DNA from 4 places in the Lelliottia sp. GFLA7 genome. Region 1 is predicted to be linked to each of the others. Evidence: predicted binding sites of a transcription regulator. Region 1 holds the regulator's gene; each other region holds the start of a gene.
What was found. The regulator CRP, encoded in region 1, controls carbon source genes, mostly activating them, when cyclic AMP is high. The targets are predictions, from matches to a motif close to ATGTGANNNNNNTCACAT.
Positions count from the first base shown of each region.

Region 2: the regulator CRP is predicted to act here: its motif matches at 5,796-5,813, upstream of AC07RN_RS03245 (ABC-F family ATPase).
Region 3: the regulator CRP is predicted to act here: its motif matches at 5,653-5,670, upstream of AC07RN_RS08685 (CidA/LrgA family protein).
Region 4: the regulator CRP is predicted to act here: its motif matches at 2,979-2,996, upstream of epd (erythrose-4-phosphate dehydrogenase).

Region 1 covers NZ_JBWLAQ010000008.1:54,464-62,291, reverse strand. The annotation lists gene AC07RN_RS17985 (phosphoribulokinase) at 1-743, shown strand, start outside; gene AC07RN_RS17980 (OsmC family protein) at 789-1,193, opposite strand; gene crp (cAMP-activated global transcriptional regulator CRP) at 1,503-2,135, shown strand; gene AC07RN_RS17970 (YccS/YhfK family putative transporter) at 2,193-4,280, shown strand; gene argD (bifunctional acetylornithine/succinyldiaminopimelate transaminase) at 4,277-5,497, opposite strand; gene pabA (aminodeoxychorismate synthase component 2) at 5,584-6,147, opposite strand; gene AC07RN_RS17955 (putative adenosine monophosphate-protein transferase Fic) at 6,176-6,778, opposite strand; gene AC07RN_RS17950 (YhfG family protein) at 6,768-6,935, opposite strand; gene ppiA (peptidylprolyl isomerase A) at 7,043-7,615, opposite strand.
Region 2 covers NZ_JBWLAQ010000001.1:662,245-670,072, forward strand. The annotation lists gene AC07RN_RS03235 (MFS transporter) at 234-1,535, shown strand; gene AC07RN_RS03240 (glycoside hydrolase family 31 protein) at 1,553-3,916, shown strand; gene AC07RN_RS03245 (ABC-F family ATPase) at 4,095-5,690, opposite strand; gene ldtB (L,D-transpeptidase) at 5,913-6,833, shown strand; gene AC07RN_RS03255 (GntR family transcriptional regulator) at 6,881-7,597, opposite strand; gene AC07RN_RS03260 (PTS sugar transporter subunit IIC) at 7,608-7,828, opposite strand, start outside.
Region 3 covers NZ_JBWLAQ010000002.1:649,507-657,334, reverse strand. The annotation lists gene mglA (galactose/methyl galactoside ABC transporter ATP-binding protein MglA) at 57-1,577, shown strand; gene mglC (galactose/methyl galactoside ABC transporter permease MglC) at 1,593-2,603, shown strand; gene sanA (outer membrane permeability protein SanA) at 2,654-3,373, opposite strand; gene cdd (cytidine deaminase) at 3,501-4,385, opposite strand; gene AC07RN_RS08690 (CidB/LrgB family autolysis modulator) at 4,514-5,209, opposite strand; gene AC07RN_RS08685 (CidA/LrgA family protein) at 5,206-5,604, opposite strand; gene AC07RN_RS08680 (hypothetical protein) at 5,820-6,083, shown strand; gene dusC (tRNA dihydrouridine(16) synthase DusC) at 6,171-7,103, shown strand; gene bglG (transcriptional antiterminator BglG) at 7,278-7,828, shown strand, end outside.
Region 4 covers NZ_JBWLAQ010000004.1:228,733-236,560, forward strand. The annotation lists gene fbaA (class II fructose-bisphosphate aldolase) at 1-459, opposite strand, end outside; gene pgk (phosphoglycerate kinase) at 551-1,714, opposite strand; gene epd (erythrose-4-phosphate dehydrogenase) at 1,764-2,783, opposite strand; gene tkt (transketolase) at 3,122-5,113, opposite strand; gene loiP (metalloprotease LoiP) at 5,385-6,143, shown strand; gene speB (agmatinase) at 6,188-7,108, opposite strand; gene speA (biosynthetic arginine decarboxylase) at 7,308-7,828, opposite strand, start outside.

The sequences.
Region 1 (7,828 bases):
GTTTTCATCGCTATACCCGCCCTGAAATGGACATGGCGATCCGCAAGGCGCGCGATCTCGGCAAACACATCAGCTACTTCGGGCCAGACGCCAACGACTTCGGTTTGCTGGAACAAACCTTTGCCGAGTACGGCCATACGGGCACAGGGCAATCGCGTAAATATCTGCATACCTATGACGAAGCCGTGCCGTGGAACCAGGTGCCGGGCACATTTACGCCGTGGCAGCCGCTTCCGGAACCAACCGATGTGCTGTTTTACGAAGGATTGCATGGCGGCGTGGTAACGCCGCAACAGGATGTGGCGCGGCATGTCGATCTGTTGGTCGGCGTGGTGCCTATCGTCAACCTGGAGTGGATCCAGAAACTCACCCGCGACACCAGCGAGCGCGGCCACTCGCGTGAGGCAGTCATGGATTCAGTGGTACGCTCAATGGAAGATTATATTAACTTCCTGACGCCGCAGTTTTCGCGCACGCACATCAACTTCCAGCGCGTGCCTACAGTGGACACGTCAAATCCCTTCGCCGCCAAAACGATTCCGTCGCTCGACGAAAGCTTTGTGGTGATTCACTTCCGTAATCTGGAAGATATTGATTATCCGTGGCTGCTGGCAATGCTGCAGGGGTCGTTTATTTCGCACATAAATACGCTGGTCGTGCCGGGCGGGAAAATGGGACTGGCGATGGAGCTGATCATGATGCCGCTGGTGCAACGGCTGATGGAAGGCAAAAAGATCGAATGATCTTATTCCCTCTCCTCATGGGAGAGGGCTAAATCTCGTCAACGCTTACGCTTCAATCACTTCATACGAATGCGTGATTTTCACCGCTTTTTCCAGCATCAACGCGACCGAGCAGTACTTCTCCGCAGAAAGATCCACCGCACGGGAAACCGCGGCATCTTTCAGCGCTTTGCCGGTCACAATGAAGTGCAGATTGATGTGCGTAAACAGACGCGGCGCTTCTTCGCGACGCTCTGATGTCAGCTTCACTTCGCAATCGGTGACGTCATGACGCCCTTTTTGCAGAATCGAGACCACGTCGATGGCACTGCATCCACCCGCCGCGATCAGCACCACTTCCATCGGACTTGGCGCTTTATCGCCGGAGTTGCCATCCATCAAAATCTGGTGTCCTGAAGCGGATTCGCCGAGGAACGTTAAACCTTCAACCCATTTCACACGCGCTTGCATTTTATTCACTCCGACGTTGCATTTTTCCGGACAGATTACCCGTGCGTTACAATTCTCGCAACGGAAGTCGACCTGCGTCATGCTGAAGCGAGACACCAGGAGACACGCGGCAAAAGCTATGCTAAAACACTCTGGATGCTACAGTAATACATTGACGTTACACATGTATGCAGAGGACATCAAACATTACAGGCTGCAAACATTTATGACAGCCTAATTCCCAGGTACGGGGAAGAATTCGATTGCAACCCCAGAGTCAGGATGCGATTTATGACTCTGGTGACAGCTTATAACAGAGGATAACAGCGCATGGTGCTTGGCAAACCGCAAACAGACCCGACTCTCGAATGGTTCTTGTCTCATTGCCATATTCATAAGTACCCATCGAAGAGCACGCTGATTCACCAGGGTGAAAAAGCGGAAACGTTGTATTACATCGTCAAAGGCTCGGTGGCAGTGCTTATTAAAGATGAAGAAGGAAAAGAGATGATCCTTTCTTATCTGAACCAGGGCGATTTCATCGGCGAACTGGGCCTGTTTGAAGAAGGCCAGGAACGTAGCGCCTGGGTACGTGCAAAATCGGCCTGTGAAGTGGCTGAGATCTCCTACAAAAAATTCCGTCAGTTGATTCAGGTTAACCCGGATATTCTGTTGCGCCTGTCTTCGCAGATGGCTCGCCGCCTGCAAATCACCTCCGAGAAAGTGGGTAACCTCGCCTTCCTGGATGTGACCGGCCGCATCGCGCAAACGCTGTTGAACCTGGCGAAACAGCCTGACGCTATGACTCACCCTGACGGCATGCAAATTAAAATTACCCGTCAGGAAATTGGTCAGATCGTCGGTTGCTCCCGTGAAACCGTTGGCCGTATCCTGAAAATGCTGGAAGATCAGAACCTGATCTCCGCCCACGGTAAAACTATCGTGGTTTACGGAACGCGTTAATTCCGGTCGAACGGCGTGCCATCGCAAGGTGTCACGCCGTTTTTGTCTCTGGCATCTATGTGGCGCAGGCTGATCTATCACCCGGAAGTTAACTACGCACTTCGGCAAACGCTGGTGTTATGTCTCCCCGTGGCCGTCGGTTTGATTCTGGGTCACCTGCAACACGGTCTGCTTTTTTCCCTCGTCCCTGCCTGCTGTAACATTGCCGGTCTCGATACGCCGCATAAACGCTTTTTCAAACGCCTGATTATTGGCGGATCGCTGTTTGCCGGATGTAGCCTGGCAGTACAGCTTTTGCTGGCGCGCGATATCCCCTTGCCGCTGATTTTAACCGTGCTGGCACTCACGCTCGGCGTGACGGCGGAAATCAGTTCTCTGCATGCCCGATTGCTCCCCGCTTCGCTAATTGCCTCGATTTTCACCCTCAGCCTCGCCGGGAATATGCCCGTCTGGGAACCGCTGCTGATCTACGCGTTTGGCACGCTATGGTACGGATTATTCAACTGGTTCTGGTTTTGGATGTGGCGCGAGCAGCCTTTGCGCGAATCCTTAAGCCTGCTCTACGTTCAGCTCGCTGATTACTGCGAAGCAAAATACACCCTGCTGACGCAGCATACCGACCCGGAAAAGGCGCTGCCGCCGCTGCTGACGCGTCAGCAAAAAGTGGTCGATTTAATCAGCCAGTGTTATCAACAGTTGCACATGCTGGCGGCCAATAAAAATCATGAATACAAACGGCTGCTGCGCACGTTTCAGGTAGGGCTGGATCTCCAGGAACATATCTCCGTCAGCCTGCATCATCCGCAGGAAGTGCAAAAACTGGTGGAGCGTAGCCATGCCGAAGCGGTGATCCGCTGGAATGCCCAGACGGTCGCGGCGCGTCTGCGCGTGCTGGCTGACGATATTCTTTATCACCGCTATCCCACGCGCTTTACCATGGATAAGCCATTAGGCGCGCTGGAGAAAATCGCCCGTCAGCATCCGGATAACCCGGTCGGGCAGTTCTGCGCATGGCATTTCAGCCGCATCGCACGCGTGCTGCGCACCCAACGTCCGCTCTATTCCCGTGACCTGATGGCGGATAAGCAGAAACGGCTGCCGCTACTGCCAGCGCTGAAAAGCTATCTGTCTTTTAAATCCTCTGCCCTGAGAAATGCGGCGCGCATTAGCGTGATGCTGAGTATCGCCAGCCTGATGGGCGTGGCGCTGCATTTACCCAAGCCCTACTGGATTTTAATGACTGTGCTGTTCGTGACGCAGAACGGCTATGGCGCGACGCGCGTGCGGATCCTGCACCGGGCGGGCGGGACTATTGCCGGCCTGGTGATTGCGGGCGTCACGCTGCACTTCCACGTTCCGGACGGTTATACCCTGGCGGGCATGCTGCTTATCACGCTGGTCAGCTATCTGTTTATCCGTAAAAACTATGGCTGGGCAATGGTCGGCTTTACGGTCACCGCGGTGTATACCCTGCAACTGCTTACCCTGAATGGCGAACAGTTTATTGTCGCCCGACTGGTGGATACGCTGATTGGCTGTCTGATTGCGTTTGGCGGCATGGTCTGGCTGTGGCCGCAGTGGCAAAGCGGGCTGTTGCGCCAGAATGCTCACGATGCGCTCGAGGCCGACCAGCAGGCTATTCGCCTGATCCTCAGCGCCGATCCGCAGCCGTCGCCGCTGGCGTACCAGCGCATGAAGGTCAATCAGGCTCATAACGCGCTGTTTAACTCGCTGAACCAAGCCATGCAAGAGCCGGGCTTTAATTCGCACTATCTGGCCGATATGAAACTCTGGGTCACCCACAGCCAGTTCATCGTTGAACATATCAACGCGATGACCACGCTGGCGCGCGAGCATACGATGCTGACGCCGGATCTGGCGCAGCGCTATTTGCAGTCGTGTGAAATTGCGTTGCAGCGGTGTCAGCAGCGCCTGGAATATGACGCGCCGGGGGAATCGGGGGATATTAATATTCTTGAAGGGCCCGAAACGCTCACCTACGGTCCGATGAGCACGCTGGAACAGCACTTACAGCGTATACTCGGGCATCTGAGCACCATGCACACCATTTCGTCGGTGGCATGGCGACAACGCCCACATCACGGTATTTGGTTAACGCGCCTGTTGCGGCGTGAATCCAATTAACCCTTAACGATTTTCCCAACGGCTGCGGCAAAGCGCGCCATACCGTCGTCAATATCCTGTGCTTCAATCACCAGCGACGGCGCAAAGCGCATGACGTCCGGTCCGGCATTCAGCACCATCACCCCTTCGTGCGCAGCGGCATGGAGGAAATCACGCGCGCGGCCTTGATATTGTGGCTTCAGTTCCGCGCCAACCAGCAGCCCCATTCCACGAATATCACTGAACACATCGTACTGCGCATCGATCTGCTGAAGATGTTTCACAAACTGTTCGCGTTTCGCGCTCACGCCGTTCAGCACGTCTGGCGTGTTGATAATATCAAACGCCGCGCCAGCGATAGCGCAGGCCAGCGGATTCCCGCCGTAGGTCGAACCGTGAGATCCTACATGGAATGCCGACGCGATCTCCTGCGTCGTCAGCACGGCGCTGACCGGGAAGCCGCCGCCGAGCGCTTTGGCGCTGGTCAGAATGTCCGGCGTCACGCCGTAATGCATGTAAGCAAACAGATCGCCGGTACGCCCCATTCCGCTCTGCACTTCATCAAACACCAGCAGCGCCTGATGTTCGTCGCACAGTTCACGCAGGCCTTTCAGGAACTCTGGCGTCGCCGCCATTACACCGCCTTCGCCCTGAATCGGCTCAACCACAATCGCGCAGGTGTGGTCGTCCATTACCGCTTTTACGGCGTGGAGATCGTTAAACGGCACATGGATGATGTCGGCAGGTTTTGGGCCAAATCCATCGGAATACTTCGGCTGTCCGCCGACGGAAACCGTAAACAGCGAGCGGCCGTGGAAGGCGTTATGGAAAGCAATAATTTTGGTTTTGTACGGGCTATGACGCGTAGACGCGTAGTAACGCGCCAGCTTGAACGCAGTTTCGTTAGCTTCGGTACCTGAGTTCATGAAAAGAACGCGCTCGGCAAACGTGGCGTCGATAATTTTGCGCCCCAGACGCAGCGCGGGTTCATTAGTGAACACGTTGCTGGTGTGCCACAGGGTTTCGCCCTGCGTTTTTAACGCCTCGACCAGAGCAGGATGGCAATGCCCCAGCGCCGTCACCGCAATACCACCCGCAAAATCAACGTACTCTTTGCCCTGCTGATCCCACACGCGGCTGCCTTTCCCTTTTACCGGGATAAACTCAGCCGGTGCATAAATCGGCAGGATAACTTCATCGAAAGTTGCGCGTGTAATTGCAGATTGTTCAGTTGCCATGTCATGCCCATCCATTTTATGTCACATTAACAGTGAAAATATAATCACAAAATATGCATAAAAAATCACAACAAAGCAATAACCAATCAACGATGGAGGAAATTAGCCAGCAGTTGATGGCCCTGTTCGCTCAGGATGCTTTCCGGATGGAACTGCACGCCTTCGAGATCCCATTCGCGGTGACGAATGCCCATGATCTCCTGGGTGTCGCTCCAGGCGGTCACGTCAAAGCAATCGGGTAGCGTGGGCGGGTCAATTATCAGCGAATGATAGCGCGTCACCGTGAGGGGATTGTTCAGACCGCGAAATACGCCGGTTCCGGTATGCGTCACCGGAGAGGTTTTGCCGTGCATCACTTTTGCGGCACGAACGATTGTCGCGCCAAAGACCTGGCCGATCGCCTGATGCCCCAAGCAGACGCCCAGAATTGGCAGTTTGCCAGCAAAATCGCGGATAACATCGAGCGAAATACCCGATTCAGACGGGGTACAAGGCCCTGGCGAAATGACAATTTTCTGCGGTGCCAGCGCGTTGATATCTGCCAGCGTCACCTCATCATTACGTCGGACCACCACCTCAGCACCCAGTTCACAAAAGTACTGGTACAGGTTCCAGGTAAATGAATCGTAATTATCAATCAGCAGAATCATGGCGGCTCCAAAAATTAGCCGCCCTATTCTACTCAGTTTCCCGCGCTTCGCTCACTACTTTGGCAAAGATGGTCGTCAGGTCGGTTAAATCGCCCATGGCCCCGCTCTGATTAGCTGCAGACCAGAAATCGGGTTCGATGTCTTTCCAGCTCAGCTGATACCCCGCGTGGATGGCCAGTTGCTCGAAAAAGACACGTTGCGCGATCCCGTTACCAATCCGGAACGGATGCAGGACGTTGATCTCGCAATAGTAATGGCTGAGACGGGCGATAAACTCCCTTTTCTCAAGTCCGACAAGATAGCCCTCTTCCTCAAGATCTTGCATCAGACCATTGCCTTCTTTTTCGATATACGCGAAATGACAGAATCGCGTATCACCCTGATAAATATCGACTTCACGGATATCACCCGCCCAGTCGAAAATATCCTGATAAAGATGGCGATGAATGGCGCACAGGTGCGGCAAACCGGGTGCGGGCGGCCCAAGGGGTAGAGTTGCGGCGCGTAAGGCCGTGAGTTCATACGAGGCCTGCGCAAGGCGCTCCGCCTGACGGATATTGAGCTTATTGCGCATCACGTTCAGGCCGGGATAGAGGTACGGATCGCGATCGTCACCGATTTTATCGCTCATAGTGCCTCCTGAGTTCCTCAAGACGGCTTTGAGCGTCTGCTGCATTTAGCGTGACGAGCGGGCTATCGACACCTTCCAGACGCCGACTGGCCTGAAAGTTTACGTTGCGCTGCTGTTCCCAGAGACGGGATTTTTGCCTGTCGGTGAGTTTTTTCACTTAACGCCTCCCTGATATGTCCGTTTGCCACAAGTATAAGCAGCAAAACGCGCTTTCGCAGGGAGACGCAAAATGATGCGGGCGAGAACCGCCCGCAGAGAAAAGGGTTACGGCAGAACTTTTGCGGACAGAATAACGACCGGTTTTGTCGGTACATTCTGGTAAGGACCGACGTCGTGCGTCTGGACCTGAGAGATTTTATCGGCCACATCCATGCCTTTTACCACTTTACCGAATACCGCATAACCGAAGTCGCGCTGGCCGTGATCGAGGAAAGCGTTGTCCGCAACGTTCAGGAAGAACTGGCTGGTGGCGCTGTCTTTGTCCGCAGTACGGGCCATCGAAATGGTGCCACGCGTGTTACGCAGACCATTGTCGGCTTCGTTTTTGATTGGCGCATTCGGCTGCTTTTGCTGCATCTGCTCGTTAAATCCGCCACCCTGGAGCATGAACCCCGGGATCACACGGTGAAACGTGGTGTTGTTATAGAAACCATTGTTCACGTAATCGAGGAAGTTTTTCACCGATACAGGAGCTTTCTGGCTATTCAGTTCCAGCTCAATATTCCCGGCAGACGTTGTCAGCAAAACATGGGGGTCGCCTTTCGCTGCCAGAACAGCAGGAGAAACAGCAGAGAGGGCAAACACAGCCGCGACAGCCGCCAGAGTTGATTTGAGCATGAGAATTCCTTAACAAAGCGCAGTAAAAAAGGCAAGTGGCTTGATTCTAAAGAGCAGTATGGATGGAGGCCAGCCTTTTACCTAATTTTACGAATTTGAAACAGTTGTAACCGTAAAAAGAGTGGAAACCGGCTTACATCAAAGTGACTCAGATCACATTGACAGTTGCAATGCAGATCTTAATTTTCATAAAACATTTGTATGGATCACTTT
Region 2 (7,828 bases), on a different contig from region 1:
AAAAACAGGCTTACATGGCATCTTGCCAAAATATTAATGCCACTTATGAGAAAGCTTGCACAAAATCCACTATTGCCTGCTCATTTTCTGCCATAAGGTGAACTTGTCACACAACTTCCATACTAGTTGTATATCAACTTGAAGCGAAAAACAGATAACTTTCAACGTCATAATAATCTGTGTGACAACCGAAACGTACCTTCCCCCTACCGTCCGTCTTGTGGAGAGAGAAAATGAGTCAGGACATTAATACACCGGTTGTGGCAAGCAAAACCCGCCGCGTCATCAAAAACCTGCGCTGGTATGTACTGGTGCTGTTTTTGCTGGGCGTCACCGTTAACTACATTACCCGTAACTCCCTGGGCATTTTGGCACCCGAGCTGAAAGCGACGATGGGGATTACCACCGAGCAATACTCCTGGATTGTCGGCGCGTTTCAGATTGCCTATACCATTTTCCAGCCCTTATGCGGCTGGCTGATCGACGTGATTGGCCTGAAAATTGGCTTTATGGTTTGCGCCGGGATCTGGGCATTAATGTGTATTTTCCACGCTGGTGCGGGCAGTTGGGTGCACCTGGCTATCCTGCGCTTCTTCATGGGGGCATCGGAAGCCGCCGCTACGCCTGCAAACGCCAAAACCATTGGCGAATGGTTCCCAAAATCTGAGCGTCCGATTGCTGCCGGTTGGGCAGGCGTAGGCTTCTCGATCGGTGCGATGCTGGCACCGCCCATTATTTACTTTGCTCACGCGTCATTCGGCTGGCAAGGTGCGTTCATGTTTACCGGCGTGCTGGCTCTGCTGTGGGTGATTTTGTGGTGGGCGTTCTACCACAACCCGGAACAGCACCCGAATCTGGGCAAAGACGAGCTGGCGTTCATCAAACAGGATAACGAGCCACCAGCCGTTAAGCTGCCGTTCCTGACCGCACTCAAAACCGTGTCCAAAAATAAGCGTTTCTACGGTATCGCTATTCCCGCTTTCATGGCTGAACCGGCCTGGGCCGTGCTGAGCTTCTGGGTTCCGCTGTATCTTGCCAAAGAACACGGCATGGACCTGAAACAGATCGCGATGTTTGCCTGGCTGCCGTTCCTGGCCGCCGATCTCGGCAGCGTGGTCAGCGGATATCTTACCCGTCTTTATACCCGTCTTTTCGGCTGCTCGCGTGTTAACTCCGTGGTGGCCAGCTCTGTGACCGGCGCGTTCTTGATGATTTCTCTGGCTGCGGTTGCTATCACCCGCGACCCGTATATCACGATTGCGCTTATCTCTATCGGCGGGTTCGGTCATCAGATCATCTCCTGCATGCTCAGCGCCCTGGTGGTGGAATCGTTCGACAAAGGTCAGATGGCGACCGTCAACGGCATGCGCGGCTCGGCGGCCTGGATCGCCAGCTTCCTGTTCTCACTGTTAATCGGCGTCACCGCCGACAAAATCGGCTTTAACCCGCTGTTCATTGCCATGGGTTTCTTTGACCTTGTTGGCGCATTTTTCCTGGTCGCATTTATTGCTGAACGTCGCGCTAAGCGCGCCTGATACTGGATGTATTGCATATGAAAACGTTGAAAAACTGGACGCTGGCGAAGCAGTCAGCGAATCATCTGGAACTGCTGGTTGATTCTCAACATCACCTGAATCTGTATGTGCTGGAAGAGAATCTGTTCCGCGTGCTGATTAAGCGCAAAGGCGAGCTGGCGCTGGAGAAAACCTGGAGCATTGCGCCAGAACAGGACGTTCCGTGGGAAGGTCGGCATCGAGAAGATCTCAGCGGATTTAGCTGCCCGACGTGGACGCTCACGCAGCAGGGCGACGCGCTGGTAATTGCCACCCAACAGCTGCGCGTCACCGTGCATCAGCCGCTGTGGCTGGAGTGGCATTATCGCAATGACGCGGGTGAATGGCAGGCGCTGGTGAATGACCGCCCGACAAGTGCTTATCTGCTGAACGCTCACGGCGACGGCGCGGCCCACTACCTGAGCCGTCGTAAAGATGAGCGCTTTTATGGCCTGGGTGAGAAAGCCGGTGATTTGCAGCGCAACGGTAAACGCTATGAGATGCGCAATCTGGATGCGATGGGGTACAACGCCGTCAGCACCGATCCGCTGTACAAGCATATTCCGTTTACCATCGCCCGCCGCGATGACGTGAGCTACGGCGTGTTTTACGACAACCTGAGCAGCTGCTGGCTGGATCTGGGCAACGAAATCGACAATTACCACACCGCCTATCGCCGCTGGCAGGCCGAAGCGGGTGATATTGATTACTACATTTTTACCGGCAAACGCGTGCTGGACGTCACCAAAGCCTTCGTGCGCTTGACCGGGAAAACGCTTTTTGGCCCGAAATGGAGCCTGGGCTACAGCGGTTCGACCATGCACTACACCGACGCACCCGACGCGCAAAATCAGCTGATGAACTTCATCCGCCTGTGCGAAGAACACGCGATCCCGTGCGACTCGTTCCAGCTGTCGTCCGGGTATACCTCGATAAACGGCAAGCGCTACGTCTTTAACTGGAACTATGACAAAGTGCCGCAGCCCAAAGTGATGACTCAGGCGTTCCACGACGCGGGTCTCAAACTTGCGGCAAACATCAAACCGTGCCTGCTACAGGATCACCCGCGCTACAGCGAAGTGGCGGAAAAAGGCCTGTTTATCCGCGACTCAGAAACCGATGCGCCAGAACGCTCAAGCTTCTGGGACGACGAAGGCTCGCACCTCGACTTTACGAACCCACAAACGGTCGAGTGGTGGCAGAACGGTGTCACGACTCAAATCCTGGAAATGGGGATCGATTCCACCTGGAATGATAACAACGAGTTTGAAGTCTGGGATGGTGAGGCGCGCTGTCACGGCTTCGGTCAGGAAATTGCGATCAAGCACATTCGCCCGGTGATGCCGCTGCTGATGATGCGCGCGTCGATAGAAGCGCAACAGAAATTTGCACCAGAAAAACGGCCGTATTTGATTTCGCGTTCAGGCTGCGCCGGGATGCAGCGCTACGTCCAGACCTGGAGCGGCGATAACCGGACCAACTGGGAGACGCTGCGCTATAACACCCGTATGGGTCTGGGCATGAGCCTGTCCGGCTTGTTTAACGTCGGCCACGATGTGGGCGGTTTCTCAGGCGATAAACCTGATGCCGAGCTGTTTGTGCGCTGGGTACAGAACGGCGTGATGCATCCACGCTTCACCATTCACTCGTGGAATGACGATCAGACGGTAAATGAGCCGTGGATGTATCCGGGCGTGACGCCGGCCATTCGCGGTGCCATCGAGCTGCGCTATCGGCTGCTGCCATATTTATACACCCTGCTCTGGCAGGCTCATGCTGACGACGAGCCGATGCTGCGCCCAACGTTTCTCGATCACGAGCATGATGCGCAGACGTTCGAAGAGTGTGACGACTTCCTGCTGGGCCGCGATGTGCTTGTCGCGAGCGTCGTCGAAGCGGGACAACGTGAGCGCCGCCTCTGGCTGCCAGACAACGAAACTGGCTGGTATGATTTTTACACCCACGAATGGTTCTCCGGCGGTCAGTGGATTACCCGCGATGCGCCTCTGGAAAAACTGCCATTGCTGGTGCGCGCCGGGGCGGGTCTACCGCTGAGTGAACGCATTACGCATGTGTCAGCTGAAAAAGATGATATGCGCGAGCTGAAATTGTTCCCGCTGAAAGGCGTGGGGACGACGTCTGGCCTGCTGTTTGAAGACGACGGCGAAAGCTGGGGTTATCAAAAGGGCAACGCGTTGTGGCTGAACTGGGAAATGGTGTGTGAAGGGTCAACGATTGATCTGAAGGTGGAAGCGTGCGGTGATTATCGTCCGGCGTGGAATACGCTGAACGTGTCGTTACCGGTAGGCGAGAAACGTAAGCTGCTGGTGAATGGCGTTGAAGGGAGTGAGTGGGTGTTATAAAGCGGTCTGATGCCCTAACCCTCTCCCACGGGGAGAGGGAAAAGGACACGTTGATTTCCCTCGTATTTCTCGCTGCAGTATGGCGACAAACCTGCAAATCCCCGGAATCTTACATAAGTCAGTGACCGGGGCGAGCAGGTGCAGCCAACGCCTCTGCAGCGCGAAAGACGACGGGAAATTAGCCGTCGATGCCTTTGCTACGCAGATAATCTTCGTAGTTACCGGTGAAGTCCACGATGCGCTCTGGCGTAATCTCAATCACGCGGGTCGCCAGCGAGCTAACAAACTCACGGTCGTGAGAAACGAAGACCAGTGTCCCCTGATACATCTCCAGCGCCATGTTCAGCGATTCGATAGATTCCATATCCAGGTGGTTCGTTGGTTCATCCATCACCAGAATGTTTGGTTTTTCCAGCATCAGCTTGCCAAACAGCATGCGACCCTTCTCACCACCGGAAAGCACTTTCGCAGGCTTTTTGATATCGTCCTGGCTGAACAGCAGACGGCCAAGAATGCCGCGAATAACCTGCTCGTCGTCGCCTTCCTGTTTCCACTGGCTCATCCAGTCAAATACGGTCAGATCATTTTCGAATTCATATTCGTGATCCTGCGCGTAATAGCCAATTTGCGCATTTTCAGACCATTTCACCGTACCGTGATCGGGCTGAAGCTCAGCCACCAGGGTTTTCAGCAGCGTGGATTTACCGACGCCGTTGGCCCCGAGAACCGCAATTTTCTCGCCCACTTCCAGCAGCAAATTGAAGTTTTTGAACAGCGGACCGTTATCAAAACCTTTGGTCAGTGCTTCGACTTCTAACGCATTACGGAACAATTTCTTGTCCTGCTCGAAGCGAATGAACGGGTTCTGACGGCTGGACGCTTTCACTTCGTCCAGCTTGATTTTGTCAATCTGACGGGCACGAGACGTTGCCTGACGAGATTTAGAGGCGTTGGCGCTAAAGCGGCTCACGAAGGATTGCAGGTCGGCAATCTGCGCTTTTTTCTTGGCGTTATCAGACAACAAACGCTCGCGCGCTTGGGTCGCAGCCGTCATGTATTCATCGTAGTTGCCTGGGTAAACGCGCAGTTCGCCGTAGTCCAGATCAGCCATATGGGTGCAGACCATGTTCAGGAAGTGACGGTCGTGCGAAATGATGATCATGGTGCTGCCACGTTCGTTCAGCACCTGCTCCAGCCAGCGAATGGTATCGATGTCCAGGTTGTTTGTCGGTTCATCAAGCAGCAGAATTTCTGGGTTAGAGAACAGCGCCTGTGCTAACAGCACACGCAGCTTCCAGCCTGGCGCGACTTCGCTCATCAGGCCGTAATGTTGCTCAACGGGAATGCCGACACCGAGCAGCAGCTCGCCTGCGCGGGATTCGGAAGAGTAACCGTCCATTTCGCCGTAGAGGACTTCGAGGTCGGCCACTTTATAGCCGTCTTCTTCACTCATTTCTGCCAGAGCGTAAATGCGGTCACGCTCCTGTTTCACTTCCCACAGTTCCCCGTGTCCCATGATCACAGTGTCGAGCACCGAAAACTCTTCAAAGGCGAACTGGTCCTGGCGAAGCTTACCGAGACGTTCGTTCGGATCCAGCGACACGTTACCGAGCGTTGGCTCTAAATCGCCGCCGAGAATCTTCATAAAGGTGGATTTTCCGCTACCGTTGGCACCAATCAGGCCGTAACGGTTGCCGCCGCCAAACTTGACGGAAATGTTTTCAAACAGCGGCTTACTGCCAAACTGCATAGTGATGTTGCTGGTAACTAACACGGGAGATTCCTGCGAAAAAGTGTGATAAACACGTCATTATGCCACAATTCCTAAATGAGATCCCGTGTTGCAGCGAACCACTAAACTTTAACAAAAGTGAAAAAAATGTGATTTCGTACACATCTGAATTCCCAGTGGGCGGGAATGCACATATAATGCGCTCCCATCACTGACTCAGACTCATCAACTAATCGCCAGAGTGGCAAAGATACCTCGCATAACATGAATATGAAATTATCAACGCTTTTTGCGGCGGCGTTAGCCGTAGTAGGTTTTTGCAATACCGCTTCTGCGGTAACTTATCCGCTGCCGACAGACGGTAGCCGTCTGGTGGGTCAAAACCAGGTGGTTATCGTGCCGGAAGGCAACGACCAGCCGCTGGAATATTTTGCAGCTGAATATCAGCTGGGCCTGTCCAACATGCTGGAAGCAAACCCGGGCGTTGACCCGTATCTGCCGAAAGCGGGCACTGTGCTGAACATTCCTCAGCAGTTGATTCTGCCGGACACCGTCCATGAAGGCATCGTGATCAACAGCGCGGAAATGCGTCTGTACTATTACCCAAAAGGCACTAACACCGTGATCGTTCTGCCGATTGGTATCGGTCAGTTGGGCAAAGATACCCCAATGAACTGGACCACCAAAGTCGAACGTAAGAAAGCGGGTCCAACCTGGACGCCAACCGCGAAAATGCACGCAGAATACATCGCTGCCGGTGAACCACTGCCAGCCGTTGTGCCCGCTGGCCCGGACAACCCGATGGGTCTGTACGCGCTGTACATTGGCCGTCTGTATGCGATCCACGGAACCAACGCCAACTTTGGTATCGGCCTGCGCGTCAGCCACGGCTGTGTGCGTCTGCGTAACGAAGATATCAAATTCCTGTTCGAGAACGTGCCTGTTGGGACGCGCGTACAGTTTATCAATGAGCCTGTCAAAGCCACTTCCGAGCCGGATGGCAGCCGCTACATTGAAGTGCATAACCCGCTCTCTACCAGCGAAGACCAGATTAATAACAATGAAATCGTACCGATTAATCTGAAGAGCAACGTGCAGGCTGTCACTACCCAGCCAGACGTTGAAGCGACGGTTGTTGATCAGGCCGTGCAGAACCGCTCAGGGATGCCGGTTCGTTTGAACTGATTCAAATCGAGACATAAAAAAAGCGGGCTTTTTAGCCCGCTTTTTTATTATCCGTTATTCACGATGACGATTCCGCCATGATCGTAGCGGTAGTGGCAGTGGGCATATTCCAGCGGCGTACCGTCTTCCAGATAGATAACCTGCTCCACTTCCAGCACCGGATCGGTTTGTTCACATATCAAATGCTGCATATCGAGCGCCGTCGGTTTTAACGCACGAACCACCCGATACGACCCCATAATTTTCAGCCCCAGCGTCTCCTGAACGTACTGAAACACCGAGCTTTCTAGGTGGGTTTTATTCAGGCCCGGAACCAGATTCAGCGGCATTACGGTTGAATCCAGCGACATCGGCTCGCCGTTGAGCGAACGCAAACGGATAAAATCATACACTGGCGTATCGACATTAATCATCAGCGAAGACTGCTCTTTCTCATTCGGAAAACGCAGTTCGAAATGCACCACTTTGCTGCTGACAGTTCCAAGATGTTCCCAGGTTTTGGTCGCACCAAAATAGTCGCTGCCGGAAAGATCCCACTGCGACAGCTGCAGGAAGTTTTTACGGATAAACGTCCCCTGCCCCTGGCGCGTATACACCAGCCCTTCCACAATCAGCTGACGCATGGCCTGCTGAATCGTCATACGACTGGTGCTGAACTCCGCCGCCAGCGCAAACTGGTCGGGCAACGGTTCGTTGGCGGCATACTGCTGACTAATAATGCGTTTTTTAATTTCCCGCGCTATGGTGATGTACTTCGCCGCCATCGCCTTTTCCTTATGATTGATCCGCTATCACACTGTTTTTTAACGCCACTCGCTCAGCAATCTTGAGGAAAGGCAGGTAGAAGAATACACCAAATACAATGATTGCCAACTGCACCACCACCGCGCGCCAGTCCCCCGCCGTCGCCAGCCAGGCGCTGAGTATTGGCGGCGTGGTCCATGGGATCATGACCACGCAGCGCGACATCAGCCCTAGCGTGGTACAGAGCCAGG
Region 3 (7,828 bases), on a different contig from region 1:
GCGCAATTCGTTGCGCCCTTTTATAACGCGATATGCGAGGCCGTCAAGGTATAATTATGGTCAGCACAACTACTCAGTCGTCACGCGAATTCTTGTTAGAAATGAGCGGTATTAACAAGTCGTTTCCGGGCGTTAAGGCTCTCGATAATGTTAATTTAAAAGTGCGTCCTCACTCTATTCACGCGTTGATGGGAGAGAACGGTGCAGGTAAATCAACATTATTAAAATGCCTTTTTGGAATCTATCAAAAAGATTCTGGTAGCATCCTTTTTCAGGGGAAAGAGATCGACTTCCATTCAGCCAAAGAAGCGCTGGAAAATGGTATTTCGATGGTTCACCAGGAACTGAACCTGGTACTTCAGCGTTCTGTCATGGACAATATGTGGTTGGGGCGTTATCCAACCAAAGGCGTATTTGTCGATCAGGACAAAATGTACCGTGATACAAAAGCAATTTTCGATGAGCTGGATATTGAAATTGACCCACGCGCACGCGTAGGGACATTATCTGTATCACAGATGCAGATGATCGAAATTGCAAAAGCGTTCTCCTATGATGCGAAAATAGTCATCATGGATGAGCCAACATCTTCATTAACGGAAAAAGAGGTCAATCACCTTTTCACTATTATCCGTAAACTGAAAGATCGTGGCTGCGGCATTGTTTATATCTCGCATAAAATGGAAGAGATTTTCCAGCTGTGCGATGAAATCACTATCCTGCGTGACGGTCAGTGGATCACCACCCAGCCTCTTGAAGGGCTGGACATGGATAAAATTATAGCCATGATGGTGGGGCGTTCTCTGAACCAGCGCTTCCCGGACAAAGAGAACACGCCGGGCGAAGTGATTCTTGAGGTGCGCAACCTCACGTCGCTGCGACAGCCGTCTATTCGTGATGTCTCTTTCGATCTGCACAAAGGCGAAATTCTGGGTATTGCCGGTCTGGTCGGTGCAAAGCGTACTGACATTGTGGAAACCCTGTTTGGTATTCGTGAGAAAGCCGATGGCACCATCACGCTGCACGGTAAAAAAATTAATAACCATAATGCCAACGAAGCCATTAACCATGGTTTTGCGCTGGTGACTGAAGAGCGTCGTTCGACGGGTATTTACGCATATCTCGATATTAACTTTAACTCGTTAATTTCTAATATTCGTAACTATAAGAACAAAGTCGGTCTGCTGGATACGTCCCGAATGAAAAGCGATACCCAATGGGTTATCGATTCAATGCGCGTGAAGACCCCAGGACATCAGACGCAAATTGGTTCGCTGTCCGGCGGTAACCAACAGAAAGTCATTATCGGTCGCTGGTTATTAACCCAACCTGAAATTTTAATGCTGGATGAACCCACGCGCGGTATTGACGTGGGCGCCAAATTTGAAATTTATCAGCTTATTGCTGAGCTGGCCAAAAAGAATAAAGGGATCATTATTATTTCTTCCGAAATGCCGGAATTGTTAGGGATCACAGATCGTATTCTGGTTATGAGCAATGGTCTCGTTGCCGGAATTGTTGACACCAAAACGACAACGCAAAACGAAATTCTCCGTCTTGCGTCTTTGCACCTTTAAGATCAGGGGCTCCTCATGAGTGCGTTAAATAAAAAAAGTTTTCTCACTTATCTGAAAGAAGGCGGAATTTACGTCGTACTTTTAGTATTACTGGCCATTATTATTTTCCAGGACCCTACGTTCTTAAGTTTATTAAACTTGAGTAACATTCTTACCCAGTCCTCAGTGCGTATTATTATCGCATTGGGTGTGGCGGGTCTGATTGTGACTCAGGGTACTGACCTGTCAGCGGGACGTCAGGTGGGCTTAGCGGCTGTTATCGCCGCCACTTTATTACAGTCCATTGATAATGCGAACAAAGTATTCCCGGAAATGGCCACCATGCCTATCATTCTGGTGGTGCTGATTGTGTGCGTTATCGGTGCCATTATCGGTCTGATTAACGGCATCATCATCGCGTATCTGAACGTCACGCCGTTCATTACGACGCTGGGCACGATGATTATCGTTTACGGGATCAACTCCCTGTATTACGACTTCGTGGGCGCATCACCGATTTCTGGTTTCGACAGCGGCTTCTCTACCTTCGCGCAAGGCTTTGTCGCGCTGGGCAGCTTCCGCCTGTCATACATCACCTTCTATGCGCTGATTGCGGTCGCGTTCGTCTGGGTGCTGTGGAACAAAACGCGCTTCGGTAAAAACATCTTCGCTATCGGCGGTAACCCTGAAGCCGCGAAAGTGTCTGGCGTTAACGTTGCGCTGAACCTGCTGATGATTTACGCATTGTCCGGTGTGTTCTACGCATTCGGTGGTTTGCTTGAAGCGGGCCGTATCGGCTCTGCAACGAATAACCTCGGCTTCATGTACGAGCTGGATGCAATTGCTGCCTGCGTCGTGGGCGGCGTCTCGTTCAGCGGTGGTGTGGGTACGGTAGTAGGCGTGGTCACCGGTGTAATCATCTTCACCGTTATCAACTACGGCCTGACGTATATCGGCGTGAACCCTTACTGGCAGTACATCATCAAGGGCGCGATCATCATCTTCGCCGTCGCCCTGGATTCACTGAAATACGCTCGTAAAAAGTAATCGCAGAAGTCCAAAAAAAGCCCGCTGAGATAGCGGGCTTTTTTGTTTTCTTATTTCTTGTCTTTTATCTGTAGATCCAGAAGTTGCTCGGGTGTTACTGCCGGATAATCCTGCGCGCCTTCGGGCACTTCGTGCAACTCAGGGATAGGCACCAGCGGACCTAAGAAGCGTGGTTCACGCTTGAAGAGATACAGGTCGGCGAGCGCACCAAAGCGAGCGCCAAACTCACGTACGCGGACGCTGAGCATATCTTTTGGAGACGGTACGGCGTAGCACTGGGCCTGAATGCCCATATGTAGCGCAATAAAGAGCGCACGCTCGCAGTGGAAACGCTGAGTGATGATAATGAAATCATTGGTATCAAATACTTTGCGCGTACGCACGATAGAATCCAGGGTACGGAAACCGGCATAATCCAGAACGATATCAGCGGGGTCGACACCTGCGGCAATCAAATCTTTGCGCATGGTCATGGGTTCGTTATAGCTCTGCTGGGCATTGTCGCCGCTTAACAGCAGGTAATTCACTTTGCCGCTGTTGTAGGCATTTAGCGCGCCCTGAATGCGGTAGCGGTAATACTGATTGATCACGCCGGTACGATAATATTTTGCCGTCCCCAGCACCACGCCAACCTGTCGATAAGGCAGGTCCTGTAAATCGTCAAAAATATAAGGGGCGGTTTTCCAGCTCATCCAGCGGTCGAGGCCGAGCGCAGCCAACAGCAGTATGCCGACCAGGACAGACAGGCTGTAAAACACACGCTTTAACATGAAGATGACTCGTCCGTGGGTGAAATTTCACTCAGGCTACTTTACCCGCCTGGGAAGCGCAAGAAACTGCGATTTGATTGAGGGGATTTTCATCAGTTTCGCGGGCATTTCTGCCCGCAAAGAAGGATTACGCCAACAGGGTGCGATCAATGTTAGAACAGCCCAGCGCTTTCAGGGTTGCCGCGGTGGCATCCCACTGAATCAGAGGTGCATCAGCTTTTTCAGCGAGGATCGCGCGCTGAATATCTGGATAATCGTAGCCGTTCAGGCTCAGTAAATTCAGGGCACCTTGCAGCGGTGGCAGGGTTGGGTTAAATGCGGCGTTCTCGGCATAACTGCCAGAGAAAATACGGCCATCACGGCACTCCAGCGCAACGCCACTCGGTGACTGGCTGTACGGCGCGTGACTTTTATTGGCGGCGGCAATGGCAGACTGCGTCAGTTCATCGCCCGTTAACGCATAACCGTGGTTCTGCTCATCCATCAGCAGCGTTTTGATGTCGAGGTCTTTCGGACCAAAGGCATCCGGCAGGTAATCACCCAGGGTATGCGGCTCACGACCCGGCAGATTAATGCGCAGTTCCAGACCACTGTTCAGCTCATTCATAAACTGGCGACAGTGACCGCAAGGGGTGTAGTTAACGGTGATGGCTTTCAGAGCGTGTTCACCGCGAAGCCAGGCGTGACTAATCGCGCTCTGCTCGGCGTGGACAGTTTGTTGCATCGTCGCGCCCAGGAACTCCATGTTCCCACCGAAATACCAAGTGCCACTCACGCCGCGCGCGATGGCGCCAACGTTGAAGTGGGAAAGGTCAGCTCTTGCGCAGGCGGCAGCCAGCGGGAGCAGTGCGAAAGCCAGCGCGTCTTCGTCCAGTCCCGTAGCCTGTTTAAGCATCGTGACCTGCTCAGCCGTCAGCAGGGCGGGGAAGTGCTCATCCGCCAGAACCGGAGCCAGGGCTGATTGCAAATTCTCGGCGAGCTGGGCGAAAGCAGATTGAAAACGTGGGTACATGGCAATGCCTCATAAAGGTTAATGGATCGGTAGTTTACGGAGCCACTACCGCTTTATATGTGATCCAGTTCTCATTATGTATGCAACTTATGAAATCAAAATGAAAATTGCGCGACGCATCGCAAATTTTAGCCCACCACGGCCAGAATGATCGGGAATAAGAACGGTGCAATGAGCGATGTCATGATCCCACAAATCACCAGGGCTAAAGAGCTAAACGCGCCTTCCTGATAATCCAGTTCCGCACAACGCGCTGTGCCGAGCGCATGCGATGCGGTTCCCATAGCCAGCCCACGCGCCGCTTTGGTTCGAATGCGCATTAAATTGAGCAGCGTGTGTCCAAATACGGCACCCAAAATACCGACAAAAATCACGCACATTGCGCTAATAGCGGGAATGCCACCAATGCTGCCACCCACCGCCATCGCAATCGGCGTGGTCACGGATTTCGGTAATATTGAGGCGGCGATCTGCGGCGAAGCGCCCATCAGCAGGGCAACTGATGTCCCTGTCACCATCGCGACTACGCTGCCAATCAGGCAGATCGTGATAATGGATTTCCAGCGTGCGCGGATCTGGTGAAGCTGTTCGTAGAGCGGAAAAGCCAGGGCAACGACCGCAGGCTGCAACAGATCGTTCAAAATTTTGCTGCCCGCAAAGTAGCGCTCGTAAGGAATATGGGTGATCAGCAGGAAGGGAATAATCACCACCATGGCGACCAACAGCGGGTTGAGCAGCGGCATTTTAAAACGGGCGGCAAGTTTCCGGGCGGCGAAGAAAACCACCAGCGTCAACGGCAGTGACCACCAGATATTGGCCATCATTTTTGGTTTCCTTTTTGCCCTACCACTTTACGTTCGCCATGCACCAGATGTGAACTCCAGCTCACCACCAGGAACACCACCAGCGTGCTGATGGCGCATGAGACCACAATCGGACCAAACTGGGCTTTCAGCACATCGTAATACTGCATCACCCCCACGCCGATCGGCACGAACAGCAGCGCCATATAGCGAATCAGCACGAAGCATCCCGGGTTGACCCACTTTGCGGGCAGAATTTGCAGTGCCAGCAGCAAAAACATAATCAGCATGCCGATTATGCTGCCCGGAATGGTGATAGGCAGCAGGGATGCGACGAAAATTCCTGCATAGAGGCAAGCGTAAATAAGGATAAACGCGCGCAGATATTGCCAGACAGTATTGAGTGCTTTGATCATGGTGAAAGTCCTTGATGAAACGAATTCATCATACAATTAAACCTGGAAACGTGCTACGGATCACATCATGAAATTTGAGCATACCAGACATTCCTATTTGGAACGTCAGGCACTTCCCCAGAATTAAGGGTAAAGACGATAGAAAACAGTGTAGTACTGGGTGGTTTTTCGGCGGTAATGATATGATAAATCTCCCCCTCAGGCAGGAGATCACCATGCCAGAATATTTCATTTTCAAAAAGGGCAGCGCGGTTCACGCACGACCAGCAGCCGATATTGACGCCGCGTCTACATTAAAAGAACAGGGCTACGAAAAGCAGTTTGAAGAAATTATTGCTTCAGATGAGAAAAGCGCCCTTGCGCGATTTGCTTCCATTAAGAAAGAAGAAAAACTGACAGTGCACGCGTTTATGACGGGGCCCGCCATCATTTCGCTGGTGCTTGCCATCGTGGTGGTTATTGGTTTTGTGTTTACGTGATATAGCCTCGGGACGTGCGTTAATCAGCCCTTTCCACGCGCCAGGAGAGCGGCTACCATAGCGCGTCTTTTTTCACAGGTATTGAGAATGCGTGTATTACTGGCGCCGATGGAAGGTGTGCTCGACTCACTGGTGCGAGAGCTGCTGACCGAGGTTAATGATTACGATCTCTGCGTCACCGAGTTTTTGCGTGTGGTCGATATGCTGTTGCCCGCAAAGTCGTTTTATCGACTCTGCCCGGAATTGCATCGTCAGAGTCGGACGACGTCAGGCACTCTGGTTCGCATTCAGCTTCTAGGCCAATACCCCGAGTGGCTGGCGGAAAACGCTGCGCGCGCCGTGGAGCTGGGCTCTTATGGTGTGGATCTCAACTGCGGCTGCCCGTCAAAAATGGTTAACGGTAGCGGGGGCGGCGCAACGCTGCTTAAAGATCCTGAGCTGATTTATCGCGGCGCGAAAGCGATGCGTGAAGCCGTGCCTTCTCATCTGCCCGTCACGGTAAAAGTGCGTTTGGGCTGGGACAGTGGCGATCGCCAGTTTGAGATTGCGGATGCTGTTCAGCAGGCCGGTGCGACCGAACTGGTCGTTCACGGGCGTACCAAAGAAGACGGCTACAAAGCGGAGCGCATTAACTGGCAGGCGATCCGCGACATTCGCCAACGGCTGAATATTCCTGTTATCGCCAACGGTGAAATTTGGGATCACGAAAGTGCGCAAGCCTGTCTACACGCAACGGGCTGTGACTCGGTGATGATCGGGCGCGGTGCCCTCAACATTCCAAATCTGAGCCGGGTGATAAAATATAACGACCCCCGTATGCCGTGGCCTGACGTGGTGACACTGCTGCAAAAATATACCCGCCTCGAAAAGCAGGGTGATACCGGGCTCTATCACGTTGCGCGTATCAAACAGTGGCTGAGTTATTTACGCAAAGAATACGATGAGGCGCTGGGGTTATTTCATGAAATCCGCACGCTGCAAACGTCAGCGGATATTGCCCGCGTCATCCAGTCCAAATAAAACCCTCTTTCCGGTGAGACTGATCACGATCTAAATCACATTTTTACGCGTGACGCATTGAGGCCATGAATGAAAGTGATAGAGTGACAAAACTGGATTGTTACTGCTACGGCAGGCAAAACCTGATTTTCTGGCATTTGTCGGAGGTCAGGTTTTTTTGTTTCTAGGGTTCCAATGAAAATCGCCAAAATTCTTAATAATAATGTGGTGGTTGTTCTGGATGAGCATGGGCGTGAGCAGGTCGTGATGGGCCGTGGGCTGGCCTTCCAGAAACGCGTCGGTGAAGATCTGCATGCAGATAAAATAGAGAAAGTGTTCGCGCTGCAAAGCGATGAACTGGTCGGACGGCTTGGGGAATTACTCAGTCAAATTCCTCTTGAAGTGATGACCACCTGCGATCGCATTATTGGGCTGGCGGCGCAGCGACTCGGAAAATTGCAGGATAGCCTCTACATCACGTTAACGGACCACTGTAACTTTGCCATCGAGCGGCAAAAGAAAGGGGTCGCTATCAAAAACGTATTGTTGTGGGAAATTCGACGTCTGTATCCGAAAGAATTCGCCCTAGGCCAGGAGGCTCGCGCCATTATCGCCAAACGGTTGGGTGTCCAACTCGCCGAAGATGAAGCCGGTTTTATCGCCCTGCATCTGGTGACGGCACAGCTCAATAGCGAAATGCCGGAAGTGATGCACGTGACCCGCGTGATGCAGGAAATCTTGCAGCT
Region 4 (7,828 bases), on a different contig from region 1:
TTCTTCCAGAGACTCTTCTGACAGGTCGATCATGTGAGAAGAGAACAGTGGTTTACCGGTGGCTGCGAAGTGTTTTTCACCCGCGTCCAGCAGACCGTCGATCCACGGCAGCAGTTTCTTCGCGCAGTGGTCGGTGTGCAGGATAACTGGAACACCGTAGTGTTCAGCCATCTGGTGAACGTGGTGTGCACCAGAGATTGCACCCAGGATTGCCGCGCCCTGAGGAACGTCAGTTTTCACGCCTTTACCCGCGATGAACGCAGCGCCACCGTTGGAGAACTGAACGATTACCGGAGCTTTAACTTTTGCAGCAGTTTCCAGCACGGCATTGATGGAGTCGGTACCCACGCAGTTCACAGCTGGCAGAGCAAAGTTGTTTTCTTTAGCTACCTGGAACACTTTCTGAACGTCATCACCAGTGATCACGCCAGGTTTTACGAAATCAAAAATTTTAGACATGTTACGAGTCCTGTATCTTCGGCCGTTAGAAAAGGTGCGAGCTCTTAAAAGCACGCTGAAATTAGGGCAGGTTTCCCTGCCCATGAATGGCTTACTTCTTAGCGCGCTCTTCGAGCATTGCTACTGCTGGCAGAACTTTGCCTTCCACGAATTCGAGGAATGCGCCGCCACCAGTGGAGATGTAGGAGATTTTGTCAGAAATACCGAAAAGGTCGATTGCAGCCAGAGTATCGCCGCCGCCTGCGATGGAGAACGCGTCGCTATCTGCAATTGCGTTAGCCACGATTTCAGTCCCTTTACGGAAGTTAGGGAATTCGAACACGCCAACCGGACCATTCCACAGAATGGTTTTCGCGTTTTTCAGGATATCAGCCAGTTTCTGTGCAGAAACATCGCCCAGGTCCAGAATCTGCTCTTCATCTTTGATGTCGTTTACAGATTTCAGGGTCGCGGTCGCGGTTTCAGAGAATTCAGTCGCTACGCGAACATCCGTTGGGACTGGGATATCGCAAGTGGTCAGCAGACGTTTAGCTTCTTCTACCAGATCCGCTTCGTACAGGGATTTACCCACGTTATGGCCCTGAGCAGCAACGAAGGTGTTTGCGATACCGCCGCCAACAATCAGCTGATCAGCAATTTTAGACAGGGAATCCAAAACGGTCAGTTTGGTAGAAACTTTAGAACCACCCACGATCGCAACCATTGGACGAGCAGGTTCTTTCAGTGCTTTACCCAGTGCGTCCAGCTCTTCAGCCAGCAGTGGACCTGCACAAGCGACGTCAGCAAATTTACCGATACCGTGAGTTGAAGCCTGAGCACGGTGAGCAGTACCGAATGCATCCATTACGAATACGTCGCACAGTGCCGCGTATTTTTTGGATAGGGCTTCGTCGTCTTTCTTCTCGCCTTTGTTAAAGCGAACGTTTTCCAGAACAACCAGCTCGCCTTCAGCCACTTCAACGCCGTCCAGGTAGTCTTTAACCAGACGTACCGGGTTGGACAATTTGTCTTTCAGGTAATTAACAACCGGCAACAGAGAGAATTCTTCGTTGTACTCGCCTTCGGTCGGACGACCCAGGTGAGAGGTTACCATCACTTTAGCGCCTTGTTTCAGGGCCAGTTCGATGGTTGGCAGAGATGCACGGATACGCGCGTCGCTGGTCACTTTGCCATCTTTAACGGGTACGTTCAGATCGGCACGGATGAAAACGCGTTTACCTGCCAGATCCAAATCGGTCATCTTAATTACAGACATGGTGAATCCTCTCGTTGATTCTTAAAGTTTTGCAAGCGCACTTTGCGCCCTACCTGAAACCTTGCGCGGCCATGGCTAACGTGGTGTCGAGCATCCTGTTAGCAAAGCCCCATTCGTTATCACACCACACCAGCGTTTTGATGAGGTGGGCACCGCTGACCCGCGTCTGTGTACCATCAACAATGGCACTGTGGGGGTCATGGTTAAAATCTACTGAGACCAACGGTAATTCCGTATAGTCAACTATACCATGAAATGAACCCTGTGCCGCTTTTTGCAGTAAAAGGTTGACTTCGCTGGCTTTTACCGGTTTTTTCACCGTCACGCTGAGATCAATTGCGGTGACATTAATGGTCGGTACACGCACCGCGATCGCTTCAAAACGATCGTTAAACTGCGGGAAAATACGGGTAATCCCTGCCGCCAGTTTAGTATCCACCGGAATGATTGACTGACTTGCTGCGCGCGTGCGGCGCAAATCCGGATGATACGCGTCAATCACTTGCTGATCGTGCATAGCAGAGTGGATCGTCGTTACGGTCCCTGACTCAATGCCATATGCATCGTCTAACAGTTTAATGACCGGAATGATGCAGTTTGTCGTGCAGGAGGCGTTGGAGACAATACGGTGTTCGGCTTGCAGTTCATGGTGATTCACGCCGTAGACAACCGTCGCGTCAAGATCGTGACCACCTGGGTGGGAAAACAGGACTTTTTTAGCACCTGCTGCAAGATGCGCTTCTCCGTGTTCACGGTTACCGTATACGCCGGTACAGTCGAGAACCACATCCACGCCCAACTCACGCCAAGGCAGCGCGTCAATGCTCTGCTCATGCAACACGCGAATGGCATCGTCGCCGACAAAGAGCTGCTCTCTTTCCTGGCGAACATCCCAGGCAAAGCGCCCATGGCTGGTGTCATATTTCAATAAATGCGCCATGCCCACGGCGTCAGCCAATTCATTGATGGCCACCACGGTGATTTCCGCACGGCGCCCGGATTCATATAAGGCACGAATCACATTGCGTCCGATGCGACCAAACCCATTTATCGCTACGCGTACGGTCATAGGTCTCCTGCAAGGCTTTCCCTGAGTTTGAGGTGGCTGAAAGAGTAATCCAGCAACGCTCGGAGGGGAATCCTCGCCTGTCACAAACTGCGACTGATTGGTCAATTGTCGAACAACCCAACAACTGAAACGCTTCAGCAAGAATAAGCGAAACAGAGAATAAAAGGAATGTTCGGCCAGGCCAATAAGACAGCTATATGACTTGCGTCACATTTTAAATGGAATAATTCACAACGTTTTCACACGGCGGTGGAATAGCTGACACAAAAAAGCCGGACGGATGTCCGGCTCAGATTTTGTATGCCCGGCGAATAAAACGCGACCGGGCATGACTGCGATTACAGCAGCTCTTTGGCTTTTGCGACAACGTTTTCAACGGTGAAGCCAAACTCTTCAAACAGCAGCTCAGCCGGTGCAGATTCACCGAAGGTGGTCATCCCGACGATTGCGCCGTTCAGGCCAACATATTTGAACCAGTAGTCAGCGATACCGGCTTCAACGGCAACGCGAGCGGAAACCGCTTTTGGCAGCACGGATTCGCGGTAAGCGGCATCCTGTTTGTCGAACGCATCGGTTGACGGCATGGAAACCACGCGCGCTTTAACGCCTTCGGCAGACAGTTTTTCCCATGCAGCCACAGCCAGCTCAACTTCAGAACCGGTCGCGATGAAGATCAACTCTGGCTGGCCAGCGCAATCTTTCAGCACGTAACCACCGCGAGCGATGTTCGCCAGCTGCTCTGCGGTACGATCTTGCTGTGCCAGGTTCTGACGAGAAAGAATCAGCGCGGTCGGGCCGTCCTGACGCTCAACACCATATTTCCACGCCACCGCAGATTCAACCTGGTCACACGGACGCCATGTGGACATGTTCGGCGTCACACGCAGAGAAGCTACCTGCTCAACCGGCTGGTGCGTCGGGCCGTCTTCACCCAGACCGATGGAGTCATGGGTATAAACCATTACCTGGCGCTGTTTCATCAGCGCAGCCATACGCACGGCGTTACGCGCGTATTCGACGAACATCAAGAAGGTAGACGTGTACGGCAGGAAACCGCCGTGCAGGGCGATACCGTTAGCAATCGCGGTCATACCGAATTCGCGTACACCGTAATGGATGTAGTTACCGGCGATATCTTCGTTGATTGCTTTAGAGCCAGACCAGATCGTCAGGTTAGACGGAGCCAGGTCAGCGGAACCGCCCAGGAATTCTGGCAGCCACGGGCCGAATGCTTCAATCGCATTCTGAGACGCTTTACGGCTGGCGATTTTAGACGGGTTAGCTTGCAGATTCGCGATGAATTCGTTTGCTTTGGCATCGAAATCAGCCGGCATGTCGCCTTTCATACGGCGAGTGAATTCAGCCGCTTCCTGTGGGAAGGCTTTAGCGTAAGCAGCGAATTTCTCATTCCATGCAGACTCTTTCGCCTGGCCTGCTTCTTTAGCATCCCACTGCGCATAGATTTCTGACGGAATTTCAAACGGAGCGTGTTTCCAGCCCAGTTTTTCACGGGTCAGCGCGATTTCAGCGTCGCCCAGTGGAGCGCCATGCGAATCGTGCGTACCTTCTTTGTTTGGTGAGCCAAAACCGATGATGGTTTTGCACATCAGCAGGGACGGTTTGTCAGTCACTGTGCGCGCTTCTTCTACCGCACGTTTAATGCTGTCGGCGTTATGACCATCAACACCGCGTACCACGTGCCAGCCGTAGGCTTCGAAACGTTTAGCCGTATCGTCAGTAAACCAGCCTTCAACGTGACCATCGATAGAAATACCGTTGTCATCATAGAACGCAACCAGTTTACCCAGCTTAAGGGTACCTGCCAGAGAGCACACTTCGTGAGAGATACCTTCCATCATGCAGCCATCGCCCATGAAGGTGTAGGTAAAGTGGTCAACGATGTCGTGGCCCGGACGGTTAAACTGTGCAGCTAGTGTTTTCTCAGCAATCGCCATACCTACCGCATTCGCCACGCCCTGACCCAGTGGACCCGTGGTGGTTTCTACGCCAGCGGTGTAACCCACTTCTGGGTGACCAGGCGTTTTAGAGTGCAGTTGACGGAAGTTTTTCAGCTCTTCAATTGGCAGCGCATAGCCAGTGAGGTGCAGCAAGCTGTAGATCAGCATAGAGCCATGGCCGTTAGACAGCACAAAGCGGTCACGGTCTGCCCATGATGGGTTTTGCGGGTTGTGGTTCAGGAAATCACGCCATAGGACTTCGGCAATGTCAGCCATACCCATAGGGGCGCCCGGGTGACCGGATTTGGCTTTCTGTACTGCATCCATGCTCAGCGCACGAATAGCATTAGCAAGCTCTTTACGTGAGGACATTTTAACTCCAGATCGGACTGTTAAAGGCTATGCCCTTGACGACAGCGCGTTTTGGGCTATGCCAGAAAAAAGTGCCAACAATGTAACCCAAGCGACAAAGCATGTACATGGAGCATTCTTTTGCCGTTTAAGAAATCTCTGGATCATGCTCGCATGTTGCGCAATCTACTCGCCCGCCCCTGTAGATATTCCTTATACTTAGCGCCACGACCGCTTCGCTGTCGAAAAATTTTCGGATTTTATTCAGATCAACGGGTACGGAAGCAACATCATGAAAATGCGTGCAATAGTGCTGGCCTTGGGTACAACGTTCCTGCTGAGCGGCTGCCAAAATATGGATTCAAACGGTCTGATGAGCTCCGGTGCAGAGGCTTTCCAGGCCTATTCACTGAGCGATGCGCAGGTAAAAGCGTTGAGCGATCAGGCCTGTAAAGAGATGGATGCCAAAGCGACCATTGCGCCCGCCAACAGCACATATGCGCAGCGTCTGAACAAGATTGCTTCCGCGCTGGGTGACAACATCAATGGCCAACCGGTGAACTACAAGGTTTACATGGCAAAAGACGTCAACGCGTTTGCCATGGCTAACGGCTGCATTCGCGTTTACAGCGGCCTGATGGACATGATGACGGACAATGAAGTTGAAGCGGTGATCGGCCACGAGATGGGCCACGTCGCTCTGGGTCATGTGAAGAAAGGCATGCAGGTGGCGTTAGGTACCAACGCGATTCGTGCAGCAGCGGCATCTGCGGGCGGGATTGTCGGCAGCTTATCGCAGTCTCAGCTGGGTGATGTGGGCGAAAAACTGGTCAACTCTCAGTTCTCCCAGCGTCAGGAATCCGAAGCGGATGATTACTCCTACGATCTGTTGCGCAAACGCGGCATCAATCCGTCGGGCTTAGCCACCAGCTTTGAGAAGCTGGCAAAACTGGAAGAAGGCCGTCAAAGCTCAATGTTTGACGACCACCCTGCTTCCGTTGAACGTGCCCAGCACATTCGCGACCGCATGAAAGCTGACGGCATTAAGTAATGCATTGGGCCGGGTTGCATCACGCTTCCCGGCCCAATAACGCGTTACTCGCCTTTCTTCGCCGCCTGGATATACAGCATTTCCAGTGCCAGCGTCGCGGCAGCCAGCGCAGTGATTTCTGACTGGTCGTAGGCCGGAGCGACTTCCACCACATCCATCCCCACGATATTCAGATCCTTAAGACCGCGAACCAGTTTAATCGCGCGATCGGACGTCAGGCCACCGATGACCGGCGTGCCGGTACCCGGCGCAAAGGCAGGATCCAGACAGTCGATGTCGAAAGTCAGATACACCGGCATATCACCCACGATCTGCTTCACCTGAGCGATGATATCGTCTACGCCACGGTCATTCACCTGACCGGCATCCAGAACGGTAAAGCCATTGTCTTTATCAAACTCAGTGCGGATACCGATCTGCACTGAATGGTTAGGATCGATCAGCCCTTCGTTCGGCGCAGTATAGAACATCGTGCCATGATCAAATTCGCAGCCGTTCGCATAGGTGTCGGTATGCGCATCAAAGTGCACCAGCGCCATTTTACCGAAATGCTTGGCATGCGCGCGCAGCAGCGGCAGAGTCACAAAGTGATCGCCACCGAAAGAGAGCATGCGTTTACCCGCAGCCAGCAGCTTCTCGGCATGCGCCTGCAGCTTTTCGCTCATTTCACGCGCATCACCGAAGGCATAAACCAGATCGCCACAGTCCACCACGTTCAGACGCTCACGCATGTCGAAGTTCCATGGGAAGCGATTATGCTCCCAGGCCAGGTTAGTCGACACCTGACGAATGGCCGCCGGGCCATGACGACCACCGGCACGACCTGACGTCGCCATATCAAACGGAACGCCGGTGATCACCCAGTCAGCGTCGCTATCGTACGGCTGGAAATTCATCGGAAGACGTAAAAAACCAAACGCGTTAGATACCAGAGAGTTGTCGTACTGATGGCCTAAAGTACTCATATCCTGACCTCTTATAGAGTCGATACTTTGAAAGAGATGAAAAAAAATCCCCTCCGCGTCGTTAAACCCGACGAGGAAGGGATTGATTCGTTTAATGCTTAATGGGGCGAATTATCGCCGTTAATTCATACAGGTTCAAGTGAGTATAGGGTAATGAGCGAACTGATGCCCCTCACCCGTACTCTCTCGGAAAACGTATTTACTCGTCTTCCAGGTACGTATAACCGTACAGACCCGCTTCAAACTCTTCCAGGAACTGCTGCTGTAACGCGGCGTCCAGATCGGTGTTTTTCACCTGATCGCGGAACTGCGTCAGCAGTTTTTTCGGATCCAACTGCACGTATTCCAGCATGTCCGCCACGGTGTCGCCCTCATCAGAAAGCTCCACTTCAACGTTGCCGTCAGGGAACACAAACACGTCAACCGCTTCGGTATCGCCGAACAGGTTGTGCATGTTGCCCAAAATTTCCTGATACGCACCGACCATGAAGAAGCCCAGCATTGGCGGGTTCTCCGGATCGTATTCCGGCATTGGCATCGTTGTGGCAATACCGTCGCCATCGACGTAGTGATCAATTGCGCCATCGGAATCACAGGTGATATCCAGCAAGACAGCACGGCGTTCCGGCGCATGATTCAGCCCTTCAAGCGGCATCACTGGGAACAACTGATCGATACCCCACGCATCCGGCATCGACTGGAACAGCGAGAAGTTGACGT